DNA from 2 places in the Arthrobacter sp. CAN_A214 genome. Region 2 is predicted to be linked to the other one. Evidence: riboswitches for the same ligand, from Rfam matches in the RefSeq annotation. Region 2 holds a riboswitch; the other holds the start of a gene.
What was found. Region 2 has a riboswitch for S-adenosylmethionine ahead of IWX65_RS05230 (ABC transporter substrate-binding protein). Riboswitches for the same ligand answer to the same signal wherever they lie in the genome.
Positions count from the first base shown of each region.

Region 1 (11,422 bases), on a different contig from region 2:
CCGTCAGCTCCCGGTCCAGCTGATGGATCTGTGTCAGGAATGCGTCGTGCCCGATCGGGGACCGGATCATGTGCACCGGCACGTGTCCCGGAAGTGCTTCCGCCAGGACTGCCGACTGCCCGGGGAAATACAGGCGGTCGGTGTCCACCGCTGCGATGAAGAACCGTGCCGTGGCTCCGCTCAGCGCCTGTGCAAGGCTTCCACGGTCCCGCGCGGCATCGTGGCTCATGAGCGCCTCGGTGAGGATCACGTAGCTGTTGGCGTCGAAGCGGTGGACCAGCTTCTCCGCCTGGTGGTCGAGGTAGCTTTCCACCTGGTAGCGCCCGCGCTCCGCGGGGAGCACGCCGCCGAACGGCTGCTCCACGTCCTGGGCGGCCCTCCCGAAACGGTCACCGAGCTCCGCCTCGGACCGATAGGTGATATGGGCGATCCGCCGTGCGAGGCCCAGTCCGGCAACGGGAAGGTCCGCCCCGTAGTAGTCGCCTCCCGCGTACGCCGGATCGAGGCGGATCGCCTGGAGCTGCGCCTGGGCGAACGCGATCTGCTCGGCTGAGCTTGCTGCGGTGCAGGCGATGACTGCGCACCGTTCCACCCGGTCCGGGTACATCAGTGCCCATTCCAGGGCGCGCGCCCCGCCCATCGATCCTCCCAGGACCGAATGCCAGCGCGGGATCCCCAACCGGTCCATCAGCAGCGCCTCGGTGCGGACCGAATCCCGGATGGTGATGAAGGGGAACCGCGATCCCCACGGCGATCCCTGGGAGTCGAGGCTCGCTGGTCCCGTGGAGCCGTAGCAACCGCCGAGCATGTTGATGGACACGACGAAGTACCTGTCCGTGTCCACGGTGCGACCGGGGCCCACCAGTGAATCCCACCACCCGTCCTCCTCGGACGCCCCACGGGCGACATGGGAACTGCCGGTCAGCGCATGATGCACCAGCACCGCATTCGTTGCATCCTCGTTGAGGGTGCCCCATGTCTCGAAGGCCAACTGCACGTCGGGGAGTTCACCGCCGGCGTCGAGCACTACCGGACCCAGGAACGCAGTTCGAAGCAGGCCGTCGCTCCCCGGACCTGTTCGGGGCAGGCGGGACGACGGCGCAGGGAAATAGGTGGTCACCGGTTTGCCTACGCCCCCTTCGCCGCTCGAAAGCCTGCATCCAGGTCGGCGAGGATGTCCTGGAGGTTCTCGAGTCCCACCGACAGCCGCACGAGGCCGGGACGCACCCCGGCCGTCAGTTGCGCCTCCGCCCCCAGCTGGCTGTGGGTGGTCGACGCCGGGTGGATCACGAGCGAACGGACATCACCGACGTTCGCCACATGGGAGTGGAGCTCGAGACCATCGACGAACCGTTTGCCGGCCTCGATCCCCCCTTCGATGTCGAACGACACGATGGCACCGGTGCCGCGCGGTCCGTAGGTGCGGCCACGTTCGTACCAGGGGCTCGAGGGCAGCCCCGCGTAGGCGACCGATTCGACGTCGTCGTGCTGTTCAAGCCATTCAGCCACGGCCCGGGCGTTCTCGACGTGCCGCTCCATCCGCAGGCTGAGGGTCTCGATGCCCTGGGCGATCAGGAAGGCATTGAAGGGTGACACCGAGGAACCGAGGTCCCGCAACAGCTGGACGCGTGCCTTGAGGATGTAGGCGAGGTTGGCGCCGAGAGCGCTGCCGACCCCGAGGTCCCTGGCGTAGACCAGTCCGTGGTAGCTCTCGTCGGGCGTGTTGAAGCCGGGAAACTTCTCCGGATTCCTTGCGAAGTCGAACCTTCCGGAATCGACGATCACCCCCGCGATGGCGTTCCCGTGGCCGCCGAGGTACTTGGTGGCGGAGTGGACCACGATGTCGGCGCCCCACTCGATGGGGCGGATGAGGTAGGGCGTGGACAGCGTGTTGTCGACGATCAGGGGGATGCCGTGCTCGTGCGCAACGGCGCTGATGCCCTCGATGTCGAGGACGTCCTGGCGGGGATTCGAGACGACTTCACCGAAGAACAGTTTGGTGTTGGGGCGCACCGCCGCACGCCATTGCTCGAGGTTGTCCGGGTCCTCCACGAAGGTGCAGTCGATGCCGAACTTCTTCAGCGTGTGCCGGAAGAGGTTGAACGTGCCGCCGTAAAGGCTGGGACTCGCGACGATATGGTCTCCCACCTCCGCGACGTTCAGCACCGCGAACGTCTCAGCTGCCTGTCCCGACGCCAGCAGCAGGGCGCCGGCACCGCCCTCGAGGCTCGCGATGCGAATCTCGACGGCTTCCTGCGTCGGATTGCCGATCCGCGTATAGATCGGGGCAAGTTCAGTCAGCGCGAAACGGTCGGCAGCGCTCTGCGCGCTGGGGAAGACGAACGAGGATGTCTGGTAGATCGGCAGCGCACGCGCCCCCGTGGCGGAGTCGGGTGTCTGCCCGGCGTGGATCTGCCGTGTTTCGAATGACCAATCGTTGGACATGGTGTCCCCTCTCGATGGGGGCCCATCCGCCGTCGCCGGGGATGACCGGCCAGGGCTTGTCGGCCCGCGCTTGCGCAGCACCCGTGTGGGCTCCGCCTGGTCTTCACCCGGGGCACCCCACCGCGGTTGGAGGGTTGCCGGCCAGCGAGCCGGGGCTTTCCGCTGGCACTCATGACCTGCAGTCAATGAAAGCCCAAACCGGCGTTGCAGGCAACTCTGGGAGGCCCGAAATGACGCCCCGTGAAGTAAGGGCGGCCTAAGTCGAGACGCCCATCACAAAGTGCCAAAATGTAGCCATGCGCCTGGATCACGTCTCTTACGCCTGCGAACCCGATGGACTGGCTGCCACTGCCGAGCGGATTGCAACCGCCCTCGGCATGGAACCCGTGAAGGGCGGTGTGCACCCCCGCTTCGGCACACGGAACATGATTTTTCCCCTGGTCAACGGGCAGTACCTGGAAGTTGTCGAGGTACTTTCGCACCCCGCATCCGACAAGGCACCCTTCGGGCAAGCCGTGCGTGCGCGCTCCGAAGCCGGTGGAGGCTGGATGGGCTGGTGCGTCGCGGTCGAGAACCTCGAACCCTTCGAGGAGCGCCTCGGCCGCAGCGCGGTTCCCGGCAACCGGAAATTCCCGGATGGTCAGGAACTCTCGTGGCAGCAGATCGGCATCAAGGGACTGATCGCCGATCCGCAGGTCCCCTACCTCCTGCGGTGGGATGACGGGCTCGAAGCCCTGCATCCGTCACAGGCCCGCCCCGCCACGGTGAAACTCGACTGCCTCACGATCGCCGGATCCTCCGAGCGCGTCACCGAATGGCTCGGCACGCAGGTCGAGGAAACGCTCGACGGCGTCGACGTCCGCTGGGTGGCGCCCAACGGAACCCCCGGAATCATGTCGGTGACGTTCGAGACCGCGAACGGCCGCGTGGAGATCTAGCGCTACCGCCGCTCAAGATTTTCGCGCAGGGAGCAGGAGCCGGACTGGCACCAGTCGGGCTCCTGCTCTCTCTGGCCGACATGCCGCCCTAGGCGTGTGTATAGGTGAGGCAGTCGGCGTCCTCAGCACCGGGGCCGACCTTGACGGCGGATGCCGTACACATGAGGTCGTGGTTGTAGTTGCACTCCGCCCGCTGGCAGGCTCCCACCTGTGCGAGCATCTTCGGCAGACCACCACTGATCGAGGTGTCGATGAACGTGGCGCACGACGCGTGGTCGGTGCTCCCGGAGACGGTGATGGCGATGGCCGTACAGCCGTCGTGGTTGAACGAACAATTACCGACGCTGCATTCTGAGACGTTCGTGATGACTGTCATTGTTCCTCCTCGGCGGCCTGTGGATGAGCCGCGACTCCTTCAAATTAGCACCGAACTCGGCGGTAATTTAGTCACATTTTCGTGGCCCAAAGGAGTCGGGAGAACCCGGCCGCTCTCAGCCGCCGATGCCGATCGCCGGACCGATCAGCGCAAACCCGACGAACCCGGTGATGTCGATTGCTGCGTGGGCAATGACGAGTGGCATCACCCTGCGCCGTTTCGCGTAGAGGTAACCGAACAACAGCCCCATCAGAACGTTACCGATGAACGGCCCGAAGCCCTGGTACAGGTGATAGCTTCCCCGGATCAGTGCGCTGGTGACGATGATGACCGGCACCGACCACCGGAGCTCGCCGAACCGCTCGAACAGGTACCCCACCACGATGACCTCCTCGAGCACCGCGTGGCGGAGGGCCGAAAGAACCAGGACGGGCACGGTCCACCAGTACGCGTCGAGGGCAGCCGGGATGATCGCCGTCGTCAGTCCCAGTGCACGGCCGCCGGCGTAGACGCCCAGCGTGCCGACCCCGATGACGGCGGCGAGCCCCAGGCCCAGCCCGAAGTCGGTGCCGGGTTTCGCGAAGGTGAAACCAAGACGGCGGAACGCGGAGACGCCGGGTCCGCTCAGCAGGAACAGCACGAGCGCCACCGGTACGAGTGCGAAGAAGATGCTGAGCAGCTGATACGTGAGGTCGAAGTACTGACGGTCGTTGAGGACTGGGTTGAGGGTGGTGGTCTGACCGGACAGCGGGCCCCGGGTCAGTTTCTCCAGCAGGTTCACCGCCGCGTACACCCCGGACTGGCCGAGGGACAGGCCGAGCACGACGAGGATCTCGGCCTTGATGCGCCGCGCCGGCTGCGGAGATCCGCCGTCCTCCGCGGTGCTGGGAATGTCGCTGGGAATGTCGCTGGGGACGTCTCGGGGGGCGGGGAGCGGCGCGGGCATGCGGCTATCCTTCCAGTGGTTCCTGCGGATTCCCAACGGCCAGCCGGCGCACCGCCTGCCGGTCGACCCGGCGGCCGGCCATCCAGACTGCGCCGGAGAGCGGCATCCCCGGCCGGTAGGCAAGATGCGTGGCCGACGGCGAGTCGAGGAGCTGGACATCCGCGCGGTGCCCGACGGCGACCGAACCGACCGCGCGGGCGCCGTCGAGGTCCTGTCCGGACTCACGGCGGAGGGCTAACGCTCCCCCGTAGGTGGCTGCCCGCACCGCCTCATCGACGCTGAGCCCCATCTGGAGGACGGCGGTGGTGACGCAGAACGCCATGGAACTGGTGTAGGACGTGCCCGGATTACAGTTGCTGGCGAGCGCCACCGGCACCCCGGCGTCGAGCAGTGCCCGTGCCGGGGCGAGCGGCTGGCGGGTCGAGAGGTCGCATGCCGGCAGGCAGGTGGCGACGGTTCCCCGGCGGGTCCCGGATGCCGGTTCCCAGGCAGCCCAGGACCCGGCGAGCGCGTCGATGTCCGTGGGGACCAGGTGGTTCACGTGGTCCACGCTTGCCGCTCCGAACTCCACAGCGAGCGCTACGCCTTGCCCGGGGCCGAGCTGGTTGCCGTGGACCCTCAAACCCAGACCGGCATCCCGGCAGGCGGCGAGCACCGCACGGCTCTGCTCGGGAGTGAAGGCGCCCCGCTCGCAGAACACGTCGGCCCACCCGACGAAGGGTCGGACGGCGTCGAGCATGGGCCCGCAGACGAGCGCGGTGTAGTCGTCCGGGTCGACGCCGTGCGGAACGAGGTGCGCTCCGAGGAAAGTCACCTCGTCCACGACGGATGCGGCGATCCGTGCGCTGCGGGCCTCGTGCTCCACATCGAGGCCGTACCCGGTCTTCGTCTCCAGGTACGTTGTTCCGCCTGCGTGCGCCTCGGCAACCCGTCCGAGCAGCAACCGGGTGAGCTCGTAGTCGGTGGCCTCCCGGGTGGCGCCGGCGGTGACCGCGATCCCACCCGCCGTGTAGTCGGCTCCCGCCATCCGCGCTTCGAACTCAGCGGTGCGGTCGCCCGCGAAGACCAGGTGGGTATGGCTGTCCACCCATCCCGGCAGGGCGGCCCGGCCACCGGCGTCGTGCAGGAGATCCGCGGCCGGCGCCTTCGCCGCCTGCCCCACCCAACTGATGCGCTCGCCCTCGAGAACGACGGCGGCGGAGCGCAGGACGCGGTGTTCGGCGTCCTGGGTCATCAGTTCGCCGATGTTGGTGATGAGCAGTGACATCAGGAACGCTCCGCGGGGGGATACCGCCGGCCCGGCCCATTGCCGGGATCCGGGGTTCCGGCTGCGGTGGCGGTGGCATCGAAGGTGGCGGCGGCGGCATCGAGGCCGGCGGCTGCGGCGTCGAGGCCGGCGATGGCTGCACGGAGGGAATCGGCCGGGTTCCCGAGGGTCTCGTGGACCCCGTTCCGGGCCAACAGCTTCCCTCCGACGACGACGGCGGTCACGTCCTGGGCGGTGGCGGAAAAGGCGAGCTGCTCCCGGCGTGAGCCGGCCGTTCGGGTACTCAGCGGATCGACGGCCATGAGGTCGCAGACGGAGCCCTTCTCGATAGCGACGGCAGGCCTGCCCTGGGAGGAGGCCCCGCCCTCCGCTGCGATCGAGTGCAACGCCCCGGGGGAGAAGAAACCCCGGTGGCCGCTTCCCAGCCGTTCGCCGTATTCGAGCGCCCGCATCTCGAGCCAGGGGTCGATCACCGCATGCTGGTCCGTCCCGAGCGCGAGTACACAACCAGCGGCAACCAGCTCGCGCGCCGGTCCGATCCCGTCGGCGAGGTCCGCCTCCGTGGTGGGGCAGAGGACAGCCACCACCCGTGCGTTGCCGAGCAGGCGGATGTCCTCCGGCGTCAGGTGCGTCGCATGGACCACCGAGAGCCGTTCGGTCAGGAGGCCGTGGCGGGCCAGGAGCCCGGTGGGAGTGAGACCCGTCGCTTTCCTGCAGTCCTCGTTCTCGGCGGGTTGCTCGGAGAGGTGGATGTGCAGTGGAAGGTCGGCGGGCAGTTCGCGGGCGATGACGGCCAGTGCCTCGTCCGGCACCGCCCGCACTGAATGAATTGCAGCGCCGACGCTGACCTGGTCCGGATCGAACGTGGAGGCGACGGTGCGCCGCAGATCGGCGAGGCGCGCCAGCCAGGCCGAGGCGTCGTCGTCGGTGAAGCGGTGCTGGCCGGGGCCGGGCGGCTGTCCGAAACCCCCTGTGAGATAGCAGGTGTCCAGCAGGGTGAGCCGTATTCCCGCAAGGACGGCGGCCCTGCCCAGCGCGAGTTCCATGGCATGGCGATCCCCCTCATAGGGCGTGCCGTCCGGCTGGTGGTGGACGTCATGGAACTCGGCGACACTCGACCAGCCTGTCGTCACCATCTCGGCGTAGACGGCGGTGGCAAGCTCCTCGTAGCCGGCCGGCGTCAGTGCGCCCGCCGCGCGGTACATCTCCTCGCGCCACGACCAGAAGCTGCCGAGGCCGCCGTCGTGCGTGCGCCCCCGCAGAGCCCGGTGGAAGGCATGCGAGTGGGCGTTGGCAGCTGCAGGGAAGACGACGCCGCCGAGCAGTAGGTCACCGGGTTCCGCCGCGCTTCCCTGCTGTACAGAGGCGATCCTGCCGGAGCCGTCCACCCCGATGCGGACCGAATCCCGAACGCCTTCGGTGCCGAGCCAGGCGTACTCGCACCAGACGGTGACACCTGCAGGCGTCACAGGAGATCCTCCAGGACGTCGGCCAGGGCGGTTGCTCCCGCATCCGCGTCGTCGCGTTCCACGAACTCCTCCGGCGAGTGGCTGATGCCGGTGGGGTTCCGGATGAAGAGCATCGCCGTGGGCAGTACACCCGCCAGCACACCGGCGTCGTGCCCGGCACCGGTGGGCAGGATCGGCGCACCCTTCAGGGAATTACGGAGCGTGCGCTGAAGGGCAGGATCGAAGGAGATGGTGCCGCTCTGCGACTCCATCGTGAGGCTCACCGAACAGCCCTCGAAAGCCGCAGCCTTCTGGGCCTGACCGTGGATCCTCTCGACAAGGGCGGCGGTGACGGCGTCGTCCGCGTGACGAACATCGAGCCACAGGTCCACCCGCGAGGCGATCACGTTCGTGCCTCCCGGCACGGGCTGGAGCCTGCCCACCGTGGCGCGCGCGCCGTCCTCGGCCCGTGCGGCATTCCGGATGGCGAGCACGATCTGCGCGGCGGCGATCATCGGGTCCGCCCGGTCCGCCATGAGGGTGGTGCCGGCATGGTTGCCCTGCCCCGACACCGACAGCCGCCAGCGGCCGTGGCCGAGGATCGTCGATCCGACGGCGACGGCGGAATCGGAGTGGATCAGTCCGCGGCCCTGCTCCACGTGGAGCTCGACGAAATCGCCGATGGTCCGCAGGGTGTCGTCATCCCGGCCGAGGTGCGCCGGATCGATGCCCGCTGCACGGGAGGCCTCGGCGAAGGTGAGGCCGTCGGCGTCCGTCAGGTTGCGGGCGGCGTCGGCATCGATGGCACCGGTGAGGAGGCGCGAGCCGAGGCAGGGCACACCGAACCGTGAGCCCTCCTCCTCGGGAAAGACGGCGACGGCGAGGGCACGATCCGGCCGGATGCCACGCGCACGGAGGATGTCGACGGCGGCGAAGGCGGACGCGACGCCGAGCGGCCCGTCGTATGCTCCTCCCCCGAAAACGGAGTCGACGTGGCTCCCCGTGACCAGGGATCCCCTGCGTCCACCCTTGCCTGCGTCCCACCAGCCCCACAGGATTCCGTTGCGGTCCGTCTCGAAGGCCAGCCCCCGGCGTCCTGCCTCCTCCTCGAACCAGGTCCGCAGGGTCAGCTCGGCGCTGGTATACACCCCGCGGGAGTATCCGCCGCGGGTGGTATCACGCCCGACGTCGGCGATGGAGTCAAGCAGTGCTGAGACGGAATCCATGGATGCCTTTCGATGGTTGGACGGGAACACCGGGCGGGATCGTCACTGCTGCATCGGAATCCGGACACCGCGCTCCGCTGCGACATCGACAGCGCGCGGGTAGCCCGCGTCGACATGGCGGATGACGCCCATGCCGGGATCATTGGTCAGCAGCCTCTCGAGCTTCTGCGCCGCCAGGTCGGTGCCGTCAGCCACGGATACCTGACCCGCATGGATGGACCGGCCGATTCCGACGCCCCCACCGTGGTGGATGGAAACCCAGGTGGCACCCGAGGACGTATTCAACAGCGCATTGAGCAACGGCCAGTCCGCGACGGCGTCAGAGCCGTCCGCCATGGCCTCGGTTTCGCGGTAGGGCGAGGCCACCGATCCGGAGTCCAGGTGGTCGCGGCCGATGACGATCGGCGCCGACACTCTGCCCTCCGCGACGAGCCGGTTGAACAGAAGCCCCGCCTTCGCCCGGTCACCGTAGCCGAGCCAGCAGATCCGTGCGGGAAGCCCCTCGAATTCCACGTGCTCGGCAGCGGCGTCGAGCCAGCGGTGCAGATGTGCGTTGTCGGGGAACAGGTCCTTCAGGGCGGCGTCGGTGACGGCGATATCGGCAGGATCCCCGGACAGTGCCACCCACCGGAACGGGCCCAGCCCCTCACAGAACAGCGGGCGGATGTAGGCGGGGACGAAGCCCGGGAAGTCGAACGCCCGCGCGTAGCCGCCCTGGCGGGCCTCATCCCGGATGGAGTTCCCGTAGTCGAACACCTCGGCTCCCGCGTCCCGGAAGCCCACCATCGCCTCGACGTGCAGGGCCATCGAGGCCTGCGCCTTGCGGGTGAAGTCCTCCGGATCGGCTCTGGCCGCGCGGTCCCACTCGTCCAGGCCGATGTCGGCGGGCAGGTAGCTCAGCGGATCGTGCGCCGACGTCTGGTCGGTCACGATGTCGGCGTCGAGTCCCCGGCGGAGCAGTTCGGGGAGGACGACAGCCGCGTTACCCACGACTCCCACGGACAGTGCACGCTTTTCGTCCCGTGCCGCCAGCACCTGCGCCACGGCGTCGTCGAGGGATCCGGCGACGACGTCGAGGTACCGCTTGGCCACGCGGCGGCGCAGGCGGGCTCCGTCGACGTCGATGATCAGCACCGCACCCCCGTTGAGGGTCACGGCCAGGGGCTGCGCGCCGCCCATGCCGCCGCAACCCGCGGTGACGGTGAGGGTTCCGGCGAGGGTTCCACCGAACCGCTTCTCGGCGATCGCGGCGAAGGTCTCGAACGTGCCCTGGAGGATGCCCTGCGTCCCGATGTAGATCCATGATCCGGCCGTCATCTGGCCGTACATCATCAGGCCTTCGGCTTCGAGACGGCGGAACTCGGGCCAGGTGGCCCAGTCCCCCACGAGGTTGGAATTCGCGATCAGGACCCGCGGCGCCCAGGGGTTCGTGCGGAAGATCCCCACGGGTTTCCCCGACTGGATGAGGAGCGTCTCGTCGTCGTCGAGGGATTCCAGCGAACGCACGATGGCGTCGTAGGCCTCCCAGCTCCGGGCCGCGCGCCCCGTCCCGCCGTACACGACGAGGTCCTCGGGCCGCTCTGCGACCTCCGGGTCCAGGTTGTTCATGAGCATCCGCAGGGGCGCCTCCGTCTGCCAGCTCCTGGCGCGGAGTGTGGTGCCCCGCGCCGCCCGGATGGAACGCGACGGATCGGAGGTGGTGGGGATGGGAGCGCTCATACTGGTCTTCCTATGCTTCGTTGGAGGGGAACGGCAATCTCGGGTGGAGCGGCGGGGTCGGGGCCGGTCAGGTCCACGGGACCGGTGGCGGCGGTGGGAATGGTCGACGCACGGAGCAGGCCGGCGGCTTCGCGGGCCACGAGCGCGCCGACTTCCCGTGCCTCGGCCTCGCTGATGCGATAGCTCGGGACCACGACGCTGAGTGCGGCGACAATGCGTCCGCCGGGTGACACCGGGGCCGCGATCGCGGTGACGTCCGCTTCGACGCCGTTACGAACCACCACGAAGTTCTCCGGAGGTGCAGCCTGCGTCAGGACAGCTCCCACGGCCGTTCCCGTGAGCGGAATGCTGCGGCCCACCCAGCTGGCGTGGCGCACCGAGTGCGTCCCCTCGCGCATGGCGAGGTAGACGCTTGCGCCGTCGGAGGAGGGAACGCTGAGGTAGGCCGACTCCCCCGTGAGGCCCACGAGCCGCTCGAGGGATTCCTCCGCCAGCGAGACGAGGGATTCCGAGCTGAGGGCCAGCGCGCCGAGCTGGACCACGCGCAGCCCGGGGCGGAAGCTTCCGGCGGGGTCCCGGCGCACGAAGCCCGTCGCTTCCAGCGTGCGCAGCAGCCGCAGGGCGGTCGAGGCGGAAAGCCCGGCCTTCCGGGAGGCATCCGCCAGGGTGAGCGAACCGCCGTCGCACACAGCACCCAGCAGCACCAGTGCGCGTTCGACCGTACGGGTTGATGATTCGGCCACGCTACCCCTCCCCTTGCGTTGGAACACCTTTTGTATTTCACTTATTGAAACCGTATTTTCAGCCAATGGCAAGAGCAGACATTGAGGCACTCCATGACCTTTCCCCCGATTCCCCTGGGCACCGGACCCGTCAGCCCCGAGCAGGTGGTGGCCATCGCGCGCCACGGACACCGGGTCGAGCTCACTACCGATGCCCTCGAGGCGATGGCATCGTCCCGCCGAATCATCGACGCCCTGGTCGACGACCCCACCCCGCACTACGGCGTCTCCACCGGATTCGGCGCGTTGGCGACGAAATCCATCCCGCTCGACCA
Region 1 covers NZ_JADOUU010000015.1:110-11,531, forward strand. Annotated here, with positions in the region: gene metX (homoserine O-acetyltransferase MetX) at 1-1,120, opposite strand, end outside; gene IWX65_RS12640 (bifunctional o-acetylhomoserine/o-acetylserine sulfhydrylase) at 1,129-2,445, opposite strand; SAM riboswitch class IV at 2,507-2,622, opposite strand; gene IWX65_RS12645 (VOC family protein) at 2,742-3,383, shown strand; gene IWX65_RS12650 (DUF1540 domain-containing protein) at 3,472-3,759, opposite strand; gene IWX65_RS12655 (CPBP family intramembrane glutamic endopeptidase) at 3,875-4,705, opposite strand; gene IWX65_RS12660 (amidohydrolase family protein) at 4,710-5,972, opposite strand; gene IWX65_RS12665 (formimidoylglutamate deiminase) at 5,972-7,441, opposite strand; gene IWX65_RS12670 (allantoate amidohydrolase) at 7,438-8,646, opposite strand; gene hutU (urocanate hydratase) at 8,689-10,365, opposite strand; gene IWX65_RS12680 (IclR family transcriptional regulator) at 10,362-11,108, opposite strand; gene hutH (histidine ammonia-lyase) at 11,202-11,422, shown strand, end outside.
Region 1: another riboswitch for S-adenosylmethionine. It lies ahead of IWX65_RS12640 (bifunctional o-acetylhomoserine/o-acetylserine sulfhydrylase); the one in region 2 lies ahead of IWX65_RS05230 (ABC transporter substrate-binding protein).

Region 2 (11,422 bases):
GGCGATGTCCTGATCCTGGACGGCACGAGCGGCAACCACCTGCAGATAGTCCACGAGCTTGGCGATTTCCTCGATCTTCACGAGCGTCTGCACCACTTCACGCCTGCTGAGCGTCAGGTAACTCCCCGCCATTTCCTTCCCGAAATCGAGGAGGTCGGACCGCATCGATTCCAGCAAAGTTTCACTCTCTTCGGGCTACTCGAGCGGTGCGACGGCCATGCCCAATTCTATCGAATATGTGTACTATTATCGAGCGAATTCGGGCCATTGTGGAGGGGGATTAGTGTCACTATTCCTCCACAGGAGGATGGCACCACAACAGCTGATTGCCGGGACGGCAGTTCAGTCCTACCCTTGGGTAAAGGCGAACCCAGCGCCTGACCTTCTCACCGGTACCCACGCTTCCGGTTTGCAGAAGGCAAAGGAGGTCAGGCCTCCGGGTAGATGATTCAGTTCCTTTCGACGGCGCCGGCCGGGTCTGGACCGTCAGTGCTGCTGACCTTGCTGCGGCCAGGGCGAGCCGGAAAGCGGACGGTCACTGGCAGGCCCATGTCGTTGGTGAAGGTTCAGGCACTCCTGCCACCCACGAATCCGACGCCCGAGCCGCGCTCCGGGACACTGCGGTGGCGCTGCTGGGCACAAAGGGCCAGGAGGGGATTCCCGAGCGTTTCAACAGGAACTTCGGTGTCGAAGGAATGCGGACCTGGGCCGATCGCCTACGGAACACACGGACCAAAAAGGGATGGCCCGCACTTCTCGCCGATGGCGCCCTCCGCGTTTCAGCACTGACCCAGGTCCAGGAGTTTCTCTCCGGGGATGAATGGTCCGCACCAGGTGCGTTCCGGCCCTCCTGGGCAGAGTTCCGGAGGGAAGCGGCAGGGATCGATGGCCTTCGCGGCACTGGCCGAAAAACTGGACGGCCTGGCACAGGGCGAACAGTCGGCAGCCGAAGCTCTCCTGGCAGCAGCACACTGAAACAGCAGCACGCTGAAAACAAGGTCTGCCCGGTAGGTGCGAATCATCGAGGGCCCTAACCCCCACCGGTCATGGGCGGGGGCTGCCGTCCGCACCCGCCCATGACCCCTATTCGGAAGGCCTGGCCGTCCCCGCACGCCACACGAAGTTCGGCACGGTCCCATTGATTTCCCAGTCTCCGACGACCCGCGACTTGTACACCACCGGATTGTGCGACGAGATCACCCTCGCGTTCCGCCAATGCCGGTCCAGCTGCAGCCCGCGCCGCGTTGACGACGCCCCCAACGCATCGAAGATGGTGGTGCACGCGCGTTGCACCAGCTCGGTGACCACGATCTGCGCCTGGGAGGAGCCGAATTCGACGTCGAGCGCGGCCCGGTCCGCAGCAGCCCTGGCCTCCCCGTCTCCAGCTACCCGGACAGCGCCGTCAGCTCCATCCGCAGTACAAGCAATCAAATCTTCCTGCGCCTCGAACGCCTCCTGCAACTGCTCCGCCACCCTCAGCGCCGCAGCTTCCGCGGTGAACGCCAGTGCCGACACCTCTCCGACGACCTGCTGAATCTGGATGTCCTCACTCGGCCGCACCTGGCTCCCGTGACTGAACGTCCGCGTCCGCCCTCGCACCTCCACAGCGACGTCGCGCACTGCTGCCTTCGCGATGCCGGCGAGCGTCGCCACATGGATCAGCTGGTACACCCCCGTGTTGTATGGCGCATGCTCGGTTTCGACCAGGACATTTGTAAGCGGCACCCGCACGTCGGTGAACACCGTCGTACCGCTCGCCGTCAGCCGCTGGCCGAAGCCGTCCCAGTCGTCGATGATTTCCACGCCGGGGGCATCGCGCTGCACCAGCGCGATGATGTCGACGCCGTCGGGCGTCCGCGCACCCGTCTGGATCCAGTCGGCATACAGGCTCCCCGTCGTGTAGTACTTCGTGCCGTTCACGCGGTACGCATCGCCGTCGCGCTCGATCGTCGTGCTCACGCCACCGACGGCGACCGGTCCGGTCTCCGTCCACGCGTTACCGAGCAGTGCGCCGGCGGCCACACGGCTCAGCCATTCGCCGTCGTCGGCATACAGCCGGTCCTCCACGAACGCGATGTGCGAGCGCAACGCCTGCGCAAGGTTCGATTCCGCCGCGGCCAGCTCGATCAGCAGCCGGAAGAAGTGGGGCGCAGAAACGCCCGCGCCGCCGTACTTCCGCGGCACGCGCAGTGCGCCGAAGCCGGCGTCGGCAAGCAGTCGGACCTGCTCGTGCAGCAGTGTCCGGTCCGTCTCGCGCTCGGCGGAACCAGACGCGATCTGCTCGAACAGCGGCCGGAACCGCACCGCGAGTGAGGCATAAGAGGTAGTGACTGCAAGGTCGATGGTCTGCGTGGTCATGATGCTGCTCCTTGTGCTGGAGTGGAGGGTAGGACCCGCGCCGGCATTTCGGGAACGGCCGCGAGCAGCGCCCGGGTGTAGTCGGTAGTCGGGTTGGTGAACAACGACGACGCCGTGCCCGCCTCGACCACGCGGCCGTCCTTCATCACGAGGACGTCGTCGCTGACATGGTGGATCACACCTAGGTCGTGGCTGATGAAGAGATAGCTCAGGCCCAGCTGCTCCTGCAGGTCGGCGAGGAGGTCGAGCACCTGCGCCTGGATGGAGACGTCGAGCGCCGAGACCGGTTCGTCGAGCAGCAGGACCCGCGGCTGCAGGGCGAGCGCCCGCGCAATCGCGACCCGCTGCCGCTGGCCGCCCGAGAGGGTCAGCGGACGACGGTTGACGAGGTCGAGCGGCAGCCCCACCTGTTCGAGGAGCGACGCCGCCCGATCGGTCCGCTCGTCCGCAGTGCCCACCGAGCCGGCATCGAGCGCATCGGTGATGACCCGTCCCACGCTGAACCGCGGATCGAACGAGCTCAGCGGATCCTGGTTCACCAGCTGGATGTCGGGCCGGTGCTGCCGCCGCTGCGCTTCGGTGACGACGCCGAGGGGGACGCCGGAACTGGTGGAACCAGTCCCACCAACGACCCGCGCGGCCGAATGACGGCCTCTACGCGCCTGGCCGGGCGGAAAACCAACTGCTCCGGTCCCGAAGGCGGAATTCTCTGAGCCAGTCACCCCTGCAGGAGAATCAGAACCTGCCCAAGAACCGTCACCGGAAACACCGTCACCAGCAACACCACCGCCGACCCCTTCGGCAAAGCCCGACAAAGCGCCCACCCACGGCAGCCCGCCCAGCGTCACCCTGCCGGCGTCGGGCTCGGTCAGCCCCAGCGCAATGCGCGCCGTCGTCGACTTGCCCGAGCCCGATTCACCGACGATCCCCAGCGTCCGACCCGCCGGCAGGGTGAAGGAGACGTCGTCGACGACCGTGCGCCGCGTCCCGTCCGGCCCCGGATAGCTCTTCACCAGCCCGCGTGCCTCCAGCGCTGGAGCGTCGGACGAAAAGGTCGATGGACGGGAAGGCCGGGCAACCACCGACATCCGCGGCACCGAGGACAGCCGCGTTCCCTTGCCCGCCGCCGACGGCACGGCGTCGATGAGCTGCCGCGTGTACTCGTGCCGCGGGTTGCCCAGTACCTCGGACGCACGCCCCGACTCGACGATGCGCCCGTTCTGCATGACCGCGATCTCGTCGGCGAGGTGGCTGACGACGGCGAGGTCGTGCGAGATGAAGATCAGCCCGCGCCCCTGCTCCTTCAGGCCCGCAAGCAGCTCGAGGATCTGGGCCTGCACAGTGGCGTCGAGCGCGGTGGTCGGCTCGTCGGCAATCACGAGCTGCGGATTCAGCACCGTGGCTTGCGCGATCAGCGCACGTTGCCGCAGCCCGCCGGACAGCTCGCCGGAGCGCTGCCGGGCACGCACCTCGGGGTCGGGGATACCGGCGTCGCGCAGGGCTGCGAAGATGCGCGACTGCCGCTCGTCCCGCCCCCGGACGCCGTGCGCACGCAGAGCCTCGTCGATCTCCTGGCCCATGGTCCGCAACGGATCGAGGGAGACGAGCGCATCCTGCAGCACGTACCCGATGTCCTTGCCGCGCAGCCGCCGCCACTGCCGCTCGGACAGCCGCGACGCGTCGTGCCCCAGCACCTCCAGGCGGTCGGCGGACACCCGCGCGTTCGGGGCGTTGAGCCCCACGAGCGTCCGCGTTGTCACGGTCTTGCCGGACCCCGATTCGCCCACGAGGGCGAGAGCCTGGCCCGGCGCCAGGGCCAGCGACACGTCGCGGACGACGTCGACCGGCCCCCTTGGCGTCGTGAAGGAGACGTTCAGGTTGTCGATGGCGAGAAGTGGTGCAGTCATGGTCAGACCTCTGCTTCGAGTCGGCGCTGCAGGTGGTGGCCCACCACGGTGGTGGTCAGCGCGGCGAGGGTGATGAAGATGCCGGGGAACGCCGCGATCCACCAGGCGACCTGGAGGTAGTTGCGGCCGTCGGCGAGCATGGCGCCCCACTCAGCGGCCGGCGGCTGCGCACCGAGGCCGAGGAAGCTCAATGACGACGCCCACACGATCGCCTGCCCCACGCCGAGCGTGACGAGGACGAACAGCGGCCGCACCACATTGGGAACAATGGTGTGGAGGAGGATGTGGGAGCGCGAACGCCCCAGCGACAGCGCGGTCTCGACGTACGGAGCGGCGATGACCTGCAGTGTCTGGGTGCGCAGCATCCGCGCATAGCCGGGTGCGGTACCGACGCCGACGGCGATGGCCGCGGTCACGACGCCGGTTCCGGACACCGCGATCACGATCAGTGCGAGCAGGAGGCCGGGGAATGCGAAGAGCACCTCGACGAAGCGGCAGATCGCGGAGTCGAGCCACTTGCCCGACACGCCGGCGGTGATGCCGAGCGCACCGCCGAGGATCAGGCCGATGGCCGTGGCGGACAGCCCGAGCAGCAGCGACTGACCGGTTCCGGCGATGACCCGGGAGAACACGTCGCGCCCGTTCTGGTCGGTGCCGAAGAAGTGCGCGGCATTGGGTGCCTGGAACGCGCTCGCCGGGTCGATGACGTACGGGTCCTGCTGCAGGAACAGCGACGGCACGACGGCGGCGAGCACCAGGAACGTGAGCAGTGCGCCCGCGATCCAGACCCCGATCGGCGTGCCGTGCAGGAAGCGCGCCGCACGCGAAGGAGTGCGCGGGGCGGAAGGTGCGGGAGCCGGGGAACCGGGACCCGCCGTCGTCGTTGGTTCGAGTGCCAGGCTCATGCTGCACTTCCCTTCGGGTTGGTGCGGGGATCCACTACGCGGTAAAGGAGGTCCACAGCGAGGTTCACGAGGATGTAGACCGCGGCGATGATGAACACCACCGCGAGGGTGATGGGGAGGTCGCGGTTGAGAATGGCGTCCACGAGGGAACGGCCGAGGCCCGGTCGGGCGAAGATGATCTCCGCAACCACTGCCGAGCTGATGAGCGAGCCCACGGCCCAGGCCGAGAGCGTGATGCCCGGCAGGATCGCGTGCCGCAGGGCGTGGGTGATGCGGACGGCGGTGTCACTCAGACCGCGGGCTCGGGCACTGAGGATGAACGGCTGCGCCAGTGCGTCCTCGAAGGATGCCCGCGTGACCTGGGCGATGAACCCTGCGAGCGGAATTGCGAGGGACAGCGCGGGCAGCACGAGCGAGCGGAAACCGTCATTGCCCGCGACGGGGAACCAGCCGAGCACGACGGCGAACACCACCGCGAGCATGATGCCCACCCAGAACTGGGGGAGCGAGGCGAAGAAGACCTCGACGCCGCGGCCCACGGAATCGAGCACGCGACCCCGCCCGACGGTCAGCAGCGTGAAGGCCAGAGCGATGATCCAAGCGAAGACGAGCGCGAGGCCGGCCAGCTGGAACGTGGGAAGGATCTGTGGGCCGAGGATCTCCAGGACCGGCACCTTGAAGATGTAGGAGGTGCCGAAATTCCCGGTGAACAGGCCACCGAGGTAGGCGAGGTACTGGACGAGGACGGGCTGGTCGAGACCGTATTCGGCCTTCACCGCAGCAACGGTCTCGGGCGACGGCGAGGATCCGGCCCCGCCGAGGATCGCCGTGATCGGATCGCCCGGGGTCAGCCGGAGGACGAAGAACGTCAGCGTGACCGCGGCCCAGAGGACGAAGATGCTGCCCGCCGCCCGTTGGGCGATGACTTTCCCGGCCGCACCGGCCGTCGCCGTCGTGCGTGGCGCCGCACTCAATGGATCGAGGTGCTTGGAATCGAGGGTGCTCATGGCTGGTCAACCGCCGTCACGTCGTAGAGGTAGGGGAGGGACAGGCTCGGCTCGAGGGCGAAGTTCCCGAAGCGGTCGCTGCGGAGTGCCACCTGGCTGGCCTGGTTGTAGAGGGGCAGCTGCAGGGCGTTGTCGCTGACGATCTGCTGGGCCTGGTAGTAGAGGTCCTCTCGGGTTTCCGCGTCGTCGGTGGCGAGGGCATCGTTCAGGATGCCGTCGAGTTCCGGGTTGCGGAAGCCCGAGCCGTTGGCCACGAAGCCGGCCGACTCGGTGTATTCCGAGGAGAAGACGATCCGGAGGACGTCGGCGGTGTTGGTGTTCCAGTAGTCGGCGCGGAGGTCGTACTCGAAGTTGTTGCCCTGTTCGCTGACCGTTGCGGCGTCACCGTTCTCGATGAGGACCTCGAATCCCACCTGCTTGGCGGTCGCCTGGATCTGTGTGACCAGTGCCTGGTGTGCCGTGGGCCAGGAGTTCGGTGTGTAGGGGAAGTGGACGGTGAGGCGCTCGCCGTCCTTGGTGCGGTAGCCGTCGTCGTCACGCCCGGTCCAACCGGCGTCGTCGAGCAGTTGGTTCGCCTCGTCCGGATCGGGGGCGTAGACGTCCTCGAAGTCGGGCGAGTAGAAGGTGGTGGTGGAGCTCAGCGGACCGCCGGCCTTGGTGACGGTGCCGAAGTAGACGCTGTTGATGCCGGCATCCACGTACGCGCTCCGCAGGAAGGCCTTGCGGACATCGGGGTCGTCGAAGGGTGGTCGCGTGGTGTTCAGGATCAGGTTGGTGGGGTTGCCGGGGCGGTCCTGCAGGATGAGCTCGACGTCGGGGTCGGACTCGGCTTCGTCGAAGTGGACGCTCGGCATGAGGTCGAGGGCGTCCACCTGGCCGGCACGGAGCAGGCCGTAGCGCGTCGAGTCCTCGGGGACAATGCGCCATTCGATGGTCTCGAGGTACGCCGGCCCCTGGTGCTCCGCGAATGGCGGGGCTGAGTTGTAGTCCTCATTGCGGACCAGGGTGGCTTTCGACTGCGGCACATAATCCACAATCTTGAACGGACCCGTACCCACCGGGGCGTTGCAGTTCTCCGCCTGGGGACGCTTGAGCGCCTCGGGCGACTGGATGCCGAGGAACGGCTGCGCGAGCACCTCGAGGAACGCCGCATAGGGGCGGTTCAGGGTGACGACGGCGGTATCCGCGTCCACCACCTCGGTTCCGGCATACGGCTTGAGGTAGCCTCCCGCGGTGCCCGACTGGGTGTCGGGATCCACCATGTGGTCGAGGTTCGCCTTGACCGCCTCCGCCGTCAGCGGGGTGCCGTCGGTGAAGGTGACGTCGGTGCGGACGGTGAACGTGTAGGTGAGGCCGTCCGCGGAGACCTCCCAGTCCGAGGCGAGCCACGGGTGGATGGTGCCCTCCGCATCCTGTGACACGAGGGAGTCCAGGTAGTTGGCGGCAATGGAGGCCTGGGGCATGTCCCCGTTCACGTGGGGGTCGAGGCAGGAGATGTCCTTGCCGGTGGCGAAGACGAAAGTGGTGTCCTCCCCGGCGTTCGCGGCACCTCCGCAGCCGGTCAGCAAAAGGCCTGCGACGGCGGTGAGGGCGATCTTCTTGTGTCCGGCTCGATAGGCCGGGGTGGTGTGCTGCACGTTGGGCTCCTGTACTCATCGCCCGACGGAGGGGCGCACAGGGCAACGCGGAGCTTCCCCGGGCGTGCGGCAGCACGGCGGGTAAAGACCAACGAAGCTTTTGGCTTCTCCATCGGTCCTGGCAGTAGCACCGTTCTCCGGTTTTATCCGAAGAGGGTTGCTGCGGCGTCGTCGATCCAGGTCTCTCGGCCGCTCGGGATGGTTATGGCTTCATTCAAACCGACTCGGGCAGCGTTGGCCAATGGCCGGCGTCACACTGAGTCACGGGCGGGTTTGTGACGACGGCTCCGGGCGGTTTCATCGGGGCGGACCGCACGGCTTTTCGGGCGGTCCGCCGTTTCGTCAGGGCAATCCCGGCGGAGTCAGTCGGCGACGCCGGTACCCAGCTCGTTCCCGCTGGCATCGAGGGCCTGGACGGCCACGTAGGCTGCGTCCTCGGGGAGGGGAATCTCGGTTTCGAAGGATTCCCGATCCACGGTTGCTCCTTCGGTGGCGGTCGCTTCGTCGGCACCCGTCAGTAGCCGCCACTGCGCCACCCCCGTGGCTCCGTTCCACGAGACGTAGGCGGTGCTGCCGCCGTCGTTCTCCTGGACCACCACATCCGGCGGTGTGGCCGGTTGGCCCTGCCACGCAGACTTGTAGGCGCGGTAGCTGCCGTCCCCGCCGAGCGAAACGTCATAGATGAGTGCGCCGTCCGCAGTGAATTCGGAGTAGAAGGGCTGGGCGCCCCAGCTGATCAGGATGTTGCCGTTCGGGAGTTCGTTGGTGTTGGCCATGCTTCCGGCGGTGCGGTCCTCCGGCGGGAGGTATTCGGTGACCACAGCGGCGGTCATCGCCTCCTCGTCGAGCTGGAGCCGCAAGCCGCGGGAGTTGTCCCCGGAGTTCTCGTTGGAAGCGTTGTCGAAGAGGGTCAGGGTGCCGTCGGGAGAGCGCCGGGCGTCGTGCTGCCAGGAGAACTCGGCACCGTCTCCCAGCTCGAAATCGTTGGCCGTCCCGCCCAAGGTCCAGTCCAGCTCGCCCGTGGCGCGGTCGATCCGGTAGATGGCACTGGTGTGACGCGCGGAGACCAGGATGCCGTCGTCGTCCTCCGCTATCGAATTGACGTGGAGGTAGTCGAAGGGACTTTCCTCGGTACCCACCACCTCGTTCTCGTCCTGTGCCTTATCGAAGTCCTGGGTGCGCAGCACCCCGCCGTCCAGTGCGTCACCGAAATTCTGGATGCTGTCCGCGACGGGGATGTGGTCGAGCGATCTCCACTCGAAGAGGACGTCACCCGTGGCGATATCGATTTCCTGAATCACGGCTTCCTCGACCCAGCCGTCCGTCGGGCCGCCGAGCTCCGAGAGGTCCGCCTCGGCCGGCTCGTAGGCGCTGATCAGCATGGTGTCCCGGGGCGTGATGGTCGAGTCGTGGAAGTCGGCGTTGCCGGGCGCCAAATCCCCGCCGGTGGTAACGCTCGCAATCTCCTCGTAGGACCGGTTCAGGATGGTGAAGGTGCCGTCGCCGTATCCGCCGCCGCTGCTTCCCTGATACAGGGTGAGCACGGGCTCGCCCTGGTACTCCTGGACCCGGAGCTCGAACTGGTCGTCCTGCGAGTCGTCCGGGTCGGCCGGATTGATCCAGACGGGTTCTCCTGACGCATCCAGCACCAGGCCGCCCGTCGTCGGCGGTCGGTCCGGGAAACCGGGCGTGAGGAAGATGAGTTCCTCCGAGGTCCCGTAGTCCGGCTCCCAGGCCTCGCCCTGTTCGAGCGCGACGACGGGAGGGGCCAGGTCCGGGCGGCTGGCATAGCTGTGCGACGGGGTCTGCTGGGTGTCCCCTTCCGCTATGGTGCAGGCCGTCGCGGTGAGCGCGACGGTGCAGATCGCCGCGAGTCTGGGTAGGCCACGCTTCCGATGGGTGGTCATGGTGAAAGCCTTCCCGGATCGACCGGGGAGCGCAATCGATTTGTGACCTTTGCTATCGGATGCCTTCGGTCAACGGAAGGTGCTAGCTGGTCTCGATATCCTTCGTGGCGTAGTCGAAGCGGAACGTCACAGCGGTGTCGGAGAGCAGGCGCAGCTCGTGGTTGGAGCCGTCGCGGACCCCGTAGGCACCGTAGTTCTCGTCCCAGGAACCGTTGACCACCATCTTGTACTGGTAGGTGCCGGCGGGCAGCTGGAGGGTCTGCTTCCACAGATTCTCAACGGCGTCATAGTCGAGCTGCAGTCCACGGAGGTTCGTGGTCCAGTGCCCGGCCTCGCCGAAGAGGGGGTTGAAGTCACCGGCGAGGGCGACGGACTGCGGCTGGTCGTGCCACGCGTCGTTGGGTGCCTGCTCTGGAGGTGCGACGCCGTCGGACGCGAGCGCTTGCTCATCAGCTGCGTCGACGTCGGACGCTAGCGCTTGCGGCACGACGAGGTCCTCCTCGACCAACGCCGGCTGGTCCTGGTCGGCAGCGTCGGACGCCGGAGCCGGATCCTCCATCGGCTGGTCCTCCTGAACCTGCTCCGGGGCCTGCGGCACCTGCACGGGCAGCTGCTCCTGAACCTGTTCCGGCGCATGCCCCGGATCATGCCCTGGCGCCTGCTCAGGCACAGGCTCTCCGCTGACCGCGGCATCGGCGAAGACATCGGCATCGGGGAACGCAGCGAGCGCGCGGATGCCCTCCTCCGTCGCCGTCCAGCCGCTTCGTTCCTTGACGAGCCAGCCGGCCTTGACGAGCTTCGACGTCGCCGTCGTCAGCTGCTTGTAGCCGCGGGGAACACCGCTGGCGAGGAGCTCCGATTCCTTGACGTCGAACGGCACTCCCGCGATGGTCTGGGCCATCAGATCGCTGGGAGCCACGGCGGTTCCCGATGCCTGGTGGCGCGCCAGCAGGTCCAGAGTGGTGCGCAGTCGTTCGTTGAGGCGGTTCCGGGAGGCGATGACAAGCTCCTTCTGAGGCGGGGACGCGGGGTAGTGGTCCTGATTTTATCGGATTCGTCAACGCCCGGTGTCAGCCTCCGCAAGATGACTGCCGCATCAGATGGACGACGGGCGCGACGCACTGAGGAGAAAAGAGTTATGGCAGGGAAGGGGATCCCTGACTCGGCCGTTAGCCGACGGACAGAACATTGCTGGTTCAGTGGCAACCCGAGTGTGCGGCGACGACGAGAAGGGCTGTTGTGTTTACGATCCGCTTTCGCCGAGGGCCCGTAGGCGTACCGGGCCATACCGAAGGCGACCCCGACCACCGCCGCCCCAGCCACACCAATGCGGCCACCCGCGGAAAGTTTCACGAATACCACCTCGTCCTGCGTCCAGCGTCGTGCACGGGAGCCGCTGCCCCGCCTCACCGAATTGGCGTCCAGACGCATCCAGCCTGGGTGCTCCTCCTGACCGGTTTTGCGGCGAAGATATTGGAGAGCCACTCATACCGTCCGCCTCAGCCTGGGTGATCCCTTGATGGGCCTCAGGTTTCAGGAGTAGCACCCGGCCCGCGTCGGTGGCTGGGTAGTGTCGGCGCCTGCCCGGGTGCGGAAGGTTCTATGCGATCCAGCCAGGAAGCTTGCCAGGTGCCCACCCCTGCCAACGAGCCGGGTCGATGGTCAGGTGGTGGGAGCGGTTTTCCGGGCCTGCTGCCAGGA
Region 2 covers NZ_JADOUU010000004.1:22,025-33,446, reverse strand. Annotated here, with positions in the region: gene IWX65_RS05255 (HNH endonuclease signature motif containing protein) at 1-177, opposite strand, end outside; gene IWX65_RS05250 (acyl-CoA dehydrogenase family protein) at 1,084-2,358, opposite strand; gene IWX65_RS05245 (dipeptide ABC transporter ATP-binding protein) at 2,355-4,265, opposite strand; gene IWX65_RS05240 (ABC transporter permease) at 4,268-5,170, opposite strand; gene IWX65_RS05235 (ABC transporter permease) at 5,167-6,177, opposite strand; gene IWX65_RS05230 (ABC transporter substrate-binding protein) at 6,174-7,814, opposite strand; SAM riboswitch class I at 7,921-8,019, opposite strand; gene IWX65_RS05225 (arylsulfotransferase family protein) at 8,177-9,721, opposite strand; gene IWX65_RS05220 (pullulanase X25 domain-containing protein) at 9,804-10,640, opposite strand; gene IWX65_RS05215 (MBL fold metallo-hydrolase) at 11,384-11,422, opposite strand, start outside.